DNA from 2 places in the Paraburkholderia sp. JHI2823 genome. Region 2 is predicted to be linked to the other one. Evidence: predicted binding sites of a transcription regulator. Region 2 holds the regulator's gene; the other holds the start of a gene.
What was found. The regulator FNR, encoded in region 2, switches genes on or off when oxygen is low (the NO sensors DNR and NnrR bind a similar motif). The targets are predictions, from matches to a motif close to TTGATNNNNATCAA.

Region 1 (5,379 bases), on a different contig from region 2:
GCGCGTCTTGAGAGTCGCGGCTTCCCTCGCGCAGGCCTCGGGCCACGTGATTTCCGACGCGCTCACGTGCGAGGCGCGCGCGCGCGAGCTGGCCTTGTCCGCTCCGCAGGACGTGCGCGAAACCCCGGGCGCGGGCGTCATGGGAACCGTCGACGGACGCAAGGTGGTCATCGGGTCGTTTGCGTTCGTGTGCGCAACGGCACCCGCGGCGGCCTGGAGCGAACGGCTGCTGCGTCGCGTCGCCTACGAAGGTGCATCCGCGGTGTTCGTCGGCGAGGACGGCGTCATGACGGGCGCCATCCAGATGGCCGACCGGATCCGTACCGATACGCCCCGCGCGCTCCGGCTGCTGCGACGGGAAGGCGTCACGCGCATCGAGATGCTGACGGGCGACCGTGCCGACGTTGCGGAAACCGTCGGCGCGATACTTCAGGTCGACGCCGTCCACGCCGGCCAGACGCCCGCCGACAAACTGCGCGCAATCGAGGAAGCCAGGCGGACCGGACCCGTCATGATGGTCGGCGACGGCGTGAATGATGCGCCGGCACTCGCCACCGCCGATGTCGGCATTGCGATGGGCGCACAGGGGGCCGCAGCCTCGTCGGAGGCCGCGGATGTGGTTCTGCTGGTCGACCGTCTCGACAGACTGGCCGAAGCTCGACGCGTGGCGCAACGCACCCGCCGCATTGCGATCGAGAGTGTGTACGTCGGCATGGGACTCTCGCTTGCCGCGATGGGTTTCGCAGCCGCCGGCATGCTGCCTCCGCTTGCCGGTGCGGTGCTTCAGGAATTCATCGATGTCGCCGCCATCGCGAACGCCCTGCGTGCATTGCGGGTTCCCCGTGCGGGAAGCGGGTCGCTGGCGCCCGCCGCCGCCGCGCAGCTCCGGCGCGAGCATGCCCGGCTCGAGCCGGTGATCGAACAGATCCGCCAGCTTGCCGACGACATGCCGGGACTGCCCGCCACTGCGGTCAAAGCGAGGCTTGGCGATCTCGGCGATCTGCTCACACAGCAGCTCATCCCGCACGAGCGCAACGACGATGCGCAGGTGTACCCGCAACTCGCACCGCTGCTGGGCGGCGATGATCCGCTCGCCTCGATGAGCACCATGCATCGCGAAATCATCCGCGTCACCCGGACGCTGAGCCACATGGCCGCCGACATGCCCGCCGGCGATCCCGACACCGAGTGGCTGCAGGAAATCCAGCGTCTGCTCTACGGTCTTCACGCGATCGTTCGCCTGCACTGCGAGCAGGAAGACGAGCTTTTCCATGCACTCGCCGACAGCGCATAGCCGCATAGCCGATCGCCCGGCTATCGCGTGACGGCTTGCATTGACCTCCATCAACTGACCGCGCGCGGGTTGGCGTCTCATATCCGCCAGGGCGACGCTCCGTCAGCGCCAAACCCTCCCGCCTTCACCATGGGAGTCGCACAAATGATGCTCATCGCCGCATTCGTCGCGCTCGTCTTCGTCTACAGCCTCGTGTCCCGGCGTCTCGAGCGGACCGTCATCACGGCGCCTATCCTGTTCACGGCGCTTGGCGCGCTCATGTCGTTTTCGCAGGAGGCGCTAAGCGAGCTTGCACTGGACCGCAAGGGTCTGCTTCTGATTGCGGAACTGGGCCTCGTGATGACGCTGTTCACGGACGCATCGCGCGTGCGGCCGCAGATGCTCAAGGGCGAAGCGAATCTGCCCGTTCGCCTGCTGAGCGGCGGCATGCTCTTCACCATTGCGCTTGGCATCCTCGCTGCGATGGTCGTTTTGCGCTCACTGACCTGGTGGGAAGCGGGCATTCTCGCCGCGATTCTGGCGCCGACCGACGCCGGGCTCGGTCAGGTCATCGTCAGCAGCCCGCGCGTGCCGCGGCGCATTCGTCAGGCGCTGAACGTGGAGGCAGGTCTGAACGACGGGCTCTCGGTTCCTTTTCTGATGTTCTTCATCGCGCTGGCGCAAGCGCGCGAGACAGGCGGGGGAGGGTCGATCCTGACCCGCTTCCTGGTCGAGCAGCTCGGCTACGGCGCGCTGGTGGGACTGGGCATCGGTCTGATCGGCGGCTGGCTGCTGGGCCTCGCGCGGCGCAAGGAATGGATGGCGGTGCCGCTCACGCAGCTCGGGGTCGTCGCCCTTCCCTTTGGCTGCGTGCTGCTTTCGGAGGCCACCGGCGCGAGCATGTTCATCGCGGCTTTCGTCGCCGGCCTGGCGACCCAGGCAGGCTTCGGCGAGGTCGGCAAGCACAGCGTCGAGTTCACCGAGGATTGGGGGCAGCTGTTCAACTACTTTGTTTTCTTCCTGTTCGGGCTGCTCGTTACGCGTGTCTGGAGGGAGTTCGATTTCGCCATCGTGGCGTACGGCGTGCTCAGTCTCACGCTGATCCGCATGATTCCCGTGGCGCTTGCGTTGAGGGGCACGCATCTCAGCTCATCAACGGTGCTGTTCATGGGCTGGTTCGGCCCGAGGGGGCTCGCGTCCATCGTCCTCGGCCTCGTGTACCTCGAGGGCGAAGCGGACCTGCCCGGCGAGCCGACCATCAAGCTGGCCGTGATGGCGACGGTCTTGCTGAGCATCTTCGCCCATGGGCTCACCGCACTGCCCGCGATCGGCCGCTATACGCGGGCGATCGCCACCCTGGGGGACGATGCCCCCGAGCACGAAATTGTCGGCGCCGATCGTGCGAGCGCCGGGGACGGCTGATACGCGACGGCTTCGCTTGTCGCAGTGGTCGCAGAGGTCGCAGAGGCAAGCGACTGCGCTAGCCACGCACGACCAGCACCGGACAGGACGATATTCGGAGCAGCCCCTCGGCAACGCTGCCCAGCACCGCCCTGCTCACGCCATGCCTGCCGTGGGTGCCCATCACGACGAGATCCGCTTCCTGCGTTTTGGCGCAGCGCTGCAGGCATTGCGCGATCGAGTCGGATTTCCCGAGCGTCTCGCAGATCTCGACCGATCCGGACACTTTCTGATCGGCCATCGCCCGCCGCACCGCTTCGAGCGCGAGGCGACCGTCCTCGTTGAGCACCCTGCCAAGCGCATCGGGATCGAAGTAGCCGGAGTACGGCGCGATACCCCACCTGTGCACGACGTACACGGCATGCACATAAGCGTGCGCAAGCGCCGCGAGCGCCACGGCTTCCTGCGTGGCGCGCTGTGCGCAGGCACCACCGTCCACTGCCAGCAAAATCTTTCGAAAATCGGGCTTTGTCATTTGACGGTCTCCGCGCGCGCGTCGTCTCATGACGACGCATCCAACCTACACAACCGGCCTGGTTTTGGACTGATCTCAGTCAATTGAATGCGGATCGAAGGCGCGATTGGCGCTGCTTCGCGCGCCCCGAATTCCGGTTGATCTGAGTCAATCGCGTTCGCGAGCGAGCGCGAGCCGGCGAAGGCAACGATGTTCACCCGCGTCGATCTGAGCGCCGTGCTCCCATAAAAAAACGGCCGGCGTTTGTTGAATCGCAGGCATTCGCCCCAAGATCGTTGTCGTCAGGCGGTCCATGGCGAATGGGAATTCGTGTAGTGAAGCCCGCCGGAATGCGCGGCGCCTCCAGCGCCCGCGATCAGCCACGCGGAAGGACCGCCAGCGCCATGAAGACCAAACCCCGTCAGCCACGATCACACAACCGCATGGAGCGCGACGAGCCCATGCGCGAATTCGACGCGGGCCCGCACGATATTCGCGTATCGGGCGACACGCTCGATCTTTATCGCGCGCGAATGATGGCGGTGCCGCTGTTGTCGCGCGAGCAGGAAACCGAGTTGGCGCGCGAGATCGAGGCAAGCCGTCAAGACCTCCTGTGTTGCATCGAGGCCTGTCCTCCGGCGCTCGAAGTTCTCGCGCGCCGCGCGCGAGGCGATGTCGAGCAGTACGAAGCTCATGACTGGCCGGGCGGCGACATCGAGGCCGCCTGCGACGCGTTGGCCGCGACTGGCCACGAGGCGCAAGCGGGCGAGCGCCGTGCCGCAATGACAGCGGCACGGCGCCGGCTGCGCGCGGCGACGCGCCGGATGTTCGAGGCCAATATGCGGCTCGTCTACTCCGTCGCGCGGCGCTATGAGAATCGCGGCATCGACCTCGCCGATCTCGTTCAGGAGGGCAGCCTCGGCTTGATGCGCGCAATCGAGAAGTTCGAATATCGGCGCGGTTTCAAGTTTTCCACCTATGCGACGTGGTGGATCCGCCAGGCCGTTGCGCGCGCCGTGGCCGAGCGCTCGCGCACGATCCGGCTACCCGTGCACGTGAGCGACCAGTTCTCGCGCGTCTGGCGCGCACGCGAGCGTATCCGCCAGCGCACGGGTCGCGATGCCGGCCCCGGGGAACTGGCAACGGCCAGCGGCATGGCCGAGGACAAGGTGCGCAGCCTGCTGGCGCTGCCCGTCGAGCCCGCTTCGCTCGACATCGTGCTGCCCGATGGGGAAACGGAACTGATCGCACTGATTCCGGACGAGGCCCCTGCGCCGGTGGAAACCCTGGCTCGCGTGCGCATGTGCGAGTTCGTGAAGGGCCTGGTCGACGCAATGTCTCCCCTGGAGGCGAACATCGTGCGTCGCCGCTTCGGCATCGGCGATGGCGAACCGCAAACGTACGAGGAAATCTCGAAGCACATGGGCGTCTCCCGCGAGCAGGTGCGCCGCATCGAAAAGCGCGCGCTCGAAGCATTGCGCGCCTCGGAGCGCGTGCGTACCGCCGCGCACGACTATCTGGAGAGCAATCACTGAGGCGGGCCCGGCCGCTGGGAGACGTGCGCCGCGAAAGCCGTCACCGTCGATGCGCCGCCGGCCGCGAGTGGCGCTTGCGGTGCCGCCGCGGGCTGCGCCGCATCGGGCTGAGCCGCCGCGCCCACGGCGGCAGGCTCAGCACCTGCAATCAGCGTGAGCAGTTCATCGTGCTCGATGACTTCGCGCTCCAGCAGGCGCTTCGCGATCCGGTCGAGCGCGTCGCGCTGGTCGGCGAGCGTGCGCATCACGCGTTCATGGGCGTCGCTGAGCAGCCGGCGCACTTCGTCGTCGATGAGCTGCGCCGTGCGCGCAGCCGGACGCGCGCCATCGACTCCCGTTAGCGCTTTCGGCATGGCGCCATCGTCGGCGCAGTTCGCAAGGCCGAGGCGCTCGCTCATGCCGTAGCGGGCCACCATGTGCCATGCCATCGTCGTGGCCCTTTCGAGGTCGTTTTCCGCGCCGGTGGAGACGTCGCCGAACACCAGTTCCTCCGAAGCCCTGCCGCCGATCAGCACATCGAGCCGGTCGAGCAGCTCGCTGCGCCGGAGCACGTAACGGTCCTCGGTGGGCACCTGCTGCGTGTAGCCCAGCGCCGCCACGCCGCGCGGAATCATCGAGACTTTTTTCACGGGGTCACAGTGAGCGCGGCTCTGGGC
Region 2 (5,379 bases):
ATCGGCCCGAGAAAGTTGCCGAGCGCGAACGGCAGCAGGTAGAGGCCGACTTCGCTGCCCGGCACCCCATAGAACTCCGTGAGCACGAGCGCATAGGTAAAGAAGATCGCGTTGTAGAAGAAGGCCTGCGCCGTCATCAGCGAAAGGCCGACCAGCGCGCGCCGCCGGTGCCGCACGAAGAGGGCGTGAAACACGGCGCTCAGCGGCGTATGGCTGCGCGCGTGCAGGCGCAGCGGGGCGCCGGACGGCTCGTCGAGTGTATGGCCGGCAGCGCGAAAGCGCGCCTCGATGTCCTGCACGACGCGTCCGGCTTCGCCGTGCCCGCCGTGCGTGAGGAGCCAGCGCGGGCTTTCCGGAATCCAGCGGCGCATCGGCAGGATGATGAGCGCGAGCACCGCGCCGATGAAAAAGCACACGCGCCAGCCCCAGTCGGCGGGCAGCAGATGCGGGTCGAGCAGCACGAGCGAGCCCGCCGCCCCAACGCCCGCGCCGACCCAGAACGTGCCGTTGATGCAGAGGTCGGTCCAGCCGCGCACGCGAGCGGGCGTGAACTCCTGGATCGTCGAATTGATGGCCGCGTACTCGCCGCCTATGCCAGCGCCGGTGATCAGACGAAAGACCAGGAAACTCGCGAAGCTCCAGGAGAACGCCGTGGCCGCGGTGGCGAGCAGATAGACGGCCAGCGTGATGAAGAAGAGCTTGCGGCGGCCGAGCCGGTCCGTGAGCCAGCCAAAGCCGAGTGCGCCGCACACCGCGCCCGCGATATAGGCGCTGCCCACGAGGCCCACCTGCGCATTGTCCAGATGCAGAACCGGGCTCGTTTTCAACGCGCTCGCCACCGCACCGGCCAGCGTGACTTCGAGGCCGTCGAGGAGCCACGTGACGCCCAACGCCGCGACGATGAGCACATGAAAGCGCCCCCACGGCAGGCGGTCGAGGCGCGCGGGCAGCGTGGTTTCGATGATGACGGGCTTATCGGACGTAGTGGTCGTATCGGGCCTATCGTGCGTATGGTGCGGATTCATCGGGCAGGGCTGGGTTCGGTCGGGATGGCTGTAGCATGGCCCGTTCCCGAATGGCCGCAGAAGAGCGAACCACGTAAGCAGGTGCGAAATACCGGCTCACGCCAAGTCCGAATTCTTATCTGCGGGATCTCCGAACTTGCCAATGCTTTGAAGGCGCGGCCGAATGTGTGCCCGGAACTCGCGCGCTCGATTAGAAACTGCGCCGAACGGTGACTGTCGCGCCAGTGCTGTGCGAATGAAGAATGGCGACTCGCGCAGTGGCGGAAAACACCCATTGGTCCATGGTGAGCGAGAGCCTGCGTTGAGGCTGCGCGCCGATGTTCAACGTGCTGTCGGGCACCTGAAGAATCGAAATTTGCGGCGCTGTGGAAGGGCCGATGTGCAGATAGCCGGAAGACGGCAGCGCGGCCTGCGGCTCACCATACCCGCTGCCGTGTGCGGACTTCGTGAACTCGTAATGGTATTTGTCGTGTGCGATTGGCGCGCTATAAAAATTCTCCAATTGCGCGTAAAACGGCTTTTCCTGATTCTGTTGATATTCCAGTTCGTAACGGTGCAGATACACCTGAGGTTCTGGCAGTGAAGGAACGACCTCCATGGGCATCGGCGCGATATTGGCGAGCGTCATGGTTTCGGGAGCGCTCATGAAGGTGCTCTGAGCGTAAGCGTAACCGCTCAGCATAAGAAAGGCTGCACCGACAATCTTTTCGTTCAGGCACGTCATGAGGAACCCTCCAATGACGAACTCGAAACATCGACCGCTGAATGTTTCGATCGAACAGACCGCCTTCGCTTCACCTGCATCCATGCATTCTAGTACCTGATTTGCTTCCTGCCAGCCGAATATGAGTGCGTGCGGCGCGATCGATGCGAAGTCCACCAGCTGACGGATGGTCTGCAGAATGCGAGGGGGTGCCAAATGCAACGTTCACGCCTTTCGTCGCTTAACATGACAGTCGAAATGACCGGTCAACGGATGTGGACGGCCGGCAACAGCGGAAGAAATTGCGGATGGAGCAGCGCCGGCGATACCGGCGAAGTCAACTCGTTCGGGAAAATCCGCAGTCGGACCGGACCGTGCCGAACAATGCGCCGAGTGACCTTCAGCGCGCGCGCGGGTCGTGCATCGGCGGTGTTGTTTTTGCGTCGCTTGCGTTTGCGCAAGCGGGCGAGATAGCCGGCGAAACCGTTACGTGACAAGGCGCAAGCGCTCGCGGTTCAGGTGCGCGGCATTTTGCCACCACATTGACGCACGCGCATGGTGTGACAATGCGTCGAAATCTTCAAAATAAGCTAACGAAGGAGTCGTCCGATGCTGTCACCCGTCGCAGGATCCGCTATCGTCGTGCGCCAAAGCAGTCGTGCTCCTCTCGGGGCTACGCAGCCCAGTGCGCGCTGCTCGGGGTGCTCAATGCGCCATCTTTGCATGCCGCAAGGCTTGCCGGCGGAAGAGCTTCCCAAGCTCGAGGCCCTGATCTGCGGCGCGCGCAAGGTGCGCCGCGGGGAAGCGCTCTACCGCTCGGGCGACCGCTTCGACAATCTCTACGCCGTGCGCTCCGGCTCGCTCAAGACGTTCATCGTCAACCGTGACGGCCGCGAGCAGATCACGGGACTGCGTCTCGCGGGCGATGCGCTGGGGCTCGACGGCATTGCCAACGACGTCCATGCGTTCAGCGCGGTCGCGCTCGAAGACAGTTCGATCTGCACGCTGCCCTACGCCGCGCTCAAGACGCTTTGCCGCGAAAGCGGCACGATGCAGGACCGGCTGCATCGGCTCATGGGCGACCAGTTCAATCAGGAAGCTTCGCAGATGATGGTGTTGGGCTCGCTCAGCGCCGAAGAGCGCGTGGCCGCGTTCCTGCTCGACGTCTCGTCGCGCAACTGGCAGCGCGGCTATTCGCAGGCGGAGTTCCGCCTGCGCATGTCGCGCGAAGACATGGGCAGCTATCTCGGCATCACGCTCGAAACGGTCAGCCGGATTCTGTCGCGCTTCCAGAAGCGCGGGTTGATCGATGCGCAGGGCAAGCTGATTCGCATCTGCGATATCGAAGGGCTGCAGACGGTCTGAGCGGGACCGGCGGCGCGACAGCCATCGAACGCCCGATGACTGCCGCTGCCGATTGCTAACGATTTACTTGTCGTCGTCGAGGCCAAGACCCGGCAGACGATGCGTGCCTTCGACCTGCACCGCGTGCAGCAGACGCGGATCGAGGTCGAGCGCGCTCAGGATCGTCGGCGCGACCTGGGTCGTGAACACGTAGTGGTCGTCGGTGCGGCCGGCGTGCTTGAGGCCCGGGAACGACACGACGAGACCCAGATGGCTGTCGTCGGGCGCGTTGCCGCCGTGCTCTTCATCCTTCTTCTTGCTCGACGTATAGATCACACCCGGGTTCGGCTGCACGACGATATCGGGCGTGCGGCCGTTCGAAGGATTGCCGAACCAGTCCGCGAGACGGTCGCCGGTGAGGATGTACGCTTGCGGGCCGTCCGCGCAGATGCCCGGCGCGTTGCAGCCCAGGTTGGCCTTCAGCGTCTTCACGACCGCATCTTTCTGGCTCTGGTCGCGCAGCCAGATCAGGCCGACGTCGTCGGTCTGCACCATGCCGGTGCCAGAAAGGCCCGTGCCGTCGTTCAGGCTGCCCGTCTTCGTATTGTTCTGACCGAAGTTGCCGTTCGGATCCAGATAATTGTTAGCCTCCAGCAGCGCCGTCAGCGTATCGCCGTTCTTCACCAGCTTCGTATGATCGGTCGGCGACTGGCCGTGCTTGGCCGTCACGATGATGAGCGTCGAGGCATAAAGATTGCGCTGCTTCAACTCCGTGACCACGCGCCCGAGCGAGTTGTCGAGGTACGTGATCGCCGCAGCGACCTGCGGGCCTGGCGTGAAGTCGGCGTCGAGGTACCCGCCTTGCTTCGCGACCGTCGCCTTCTGCGCGACGCTGAGCGTCTGGAAGTTCGTGCCGAACAACGTGGGCACGGGCGCGCTCGTCTTGCCCGTCGAATCGAGGCCGTCGATCTGGTTGATCAGCGCCTGCACGTGGAGGTTGTCGAAGACCTCGGTATGCGTGTAGACGTCCGTATAGTCCGAGTTGGTCTTCGGATCGATCGAGTTGATCTCGGTGCGCGCGAGATCGTCCACGCCCTTGCCGGACGGCCCGTTGACCCAGTCATAGCCCCACGCGTGCTTGTCGGCCCACGCCGTGTGCGAGCCGTGCAGATTCTGCTTGATCACTTCGAAGACCGTGTTGGTCTTGATGTAATTGTGCGGGTACACGGGCGTGCAGACGCCGTTGATCTTCGCATACGGAATGGCTTGCGGATTGAATGCGCCGCCGCCGTCGAGGTGGACCAGCGCGCCGCCGTTCTGCGCGTCGATGCCGGTCGTTTCGTCGAACACGACGTTCCAGCCTTGCGGGCCGGCACACTTCGAATCGAGCGGAGCGTAGAGCGTCCGGTCATATGAGACGTCATAGAAGAGACCCGCGCTCCTGGGCGAGCCGCCCGTCACGAGCGCCGCGAGACCGGGGAACGAATCGGACAGATGGGGCGTGTGCGCGTTCGTGTAGGTGACGCCCGATTTGGCGAGCAATGCGAGGTTGGGGCAGCTGTTGCTGCCGATGCAGCGGGCGACATCCTGCTCGTGCAGGCCGTCGAAGCTGATCAGCAGGACGTGCTTCACGTCCTTCATGTCGCCTGCGTACGCCGTCGACTGTACGCCCGCGAGCGCGAGAGCACTCGCTCCAACGACTGCGCCTATCCGTGACCACCGGGTCGTATTCTCCATGTTTTACCTCGTTTTTGAATTGCGTTGTAGGGAACGTTGCGGGGAATTGCGAGGGAGCTGCGCACAACCTGAGCACTGTGTCGGGCGAAGGCGAATCTCTGATGACGTTGTGCTTTCAACTACCCATCAGTTGTAGTCAGTTGTTACGCGGTCCGCCCGATGACGAGGCGATCATGGTTTTCCCCCGGGTGTAGACTCCACCGGTCGAGCGTTGGCCATTGCTTGTCGTGCGCTCGTTTTTCAGTCCATTCCGGAATTCACGTCATCGAATCGATAGGGAACGTCATGGCAAAGGATGAAATCGTCTGGGGTATCCTGGGCACTTCGAAAATCAACGACAAGGTCGTCGTGCCCATGCACAGCGCACCGAAGTGCCGCGTAAAAGCGATTGCTTCGCGTTCAGAGGAAAAGGCCCGGGAAGCCGCTGCGAAGTATGGTCTCGCGCACGCGTACGGCAGCTACGAAGCGCTGCTGGCAGACCCGGAAATCGACGCGGTCTATATACCGTTGCCCAATCATCTCCATATGGAATGGACGATCAAGGCCGTCGAAGCGGGCAAGCACGTGTTG

Region 1: the regulator FNR is predicted to act here: its motif matches at 3,347-3,360, upstream of VSR34_RS31020 (universal stress protein).

The regions. Positions count from the first base shown of each region.
Region 1 covers NZ_JAYMRY010000042.1:24,680-30,058, forward strand. Annotated here, with positions in the region: gene VSR34_RS31010 (heavy metal translocating P-type ATPase) at 1-1,294, shown strand, start outside; gene VSR34_RS31015 (cation:proton antiporter) at 1,439-2,695, shown strand; gene VSR34_RS31020 (universal stress protein) at 2,754-3,209, opposite strand; gene VSR34_RS31025 (RNA polymerase sigma factor RpoD/SigA) at 3,593-4,723, shown strand; gene ftsH (ATP-dependent zinc metalloprotease FtsH) at 4,717-5,379, opposite strand, start outside.
Region 2 covers NZ_JAYMRY010000007.1:104,977-110,355, reverse strand. Annotated here, with positions in the region: gene VSR34_RS10760 (MFS transporter) at 1-1,025, opposite strand, end outside; gene VSR34_RS10755 (hypothetical protein) at 1,216-1,950, opposite strand; gene fnr (fumarate/nitrate reduction transcriptional regulator Fnr) at 2,338-3,093, shown strand; gene VSR34_RS10745 (alkaline phosphatase family protein) at 3,157-4,809, opposite strand; gene VSR34_RS10740 (Gfo/Idh/MocA family oxidoreductase) at 5,095-5,379, shown strand, end outside.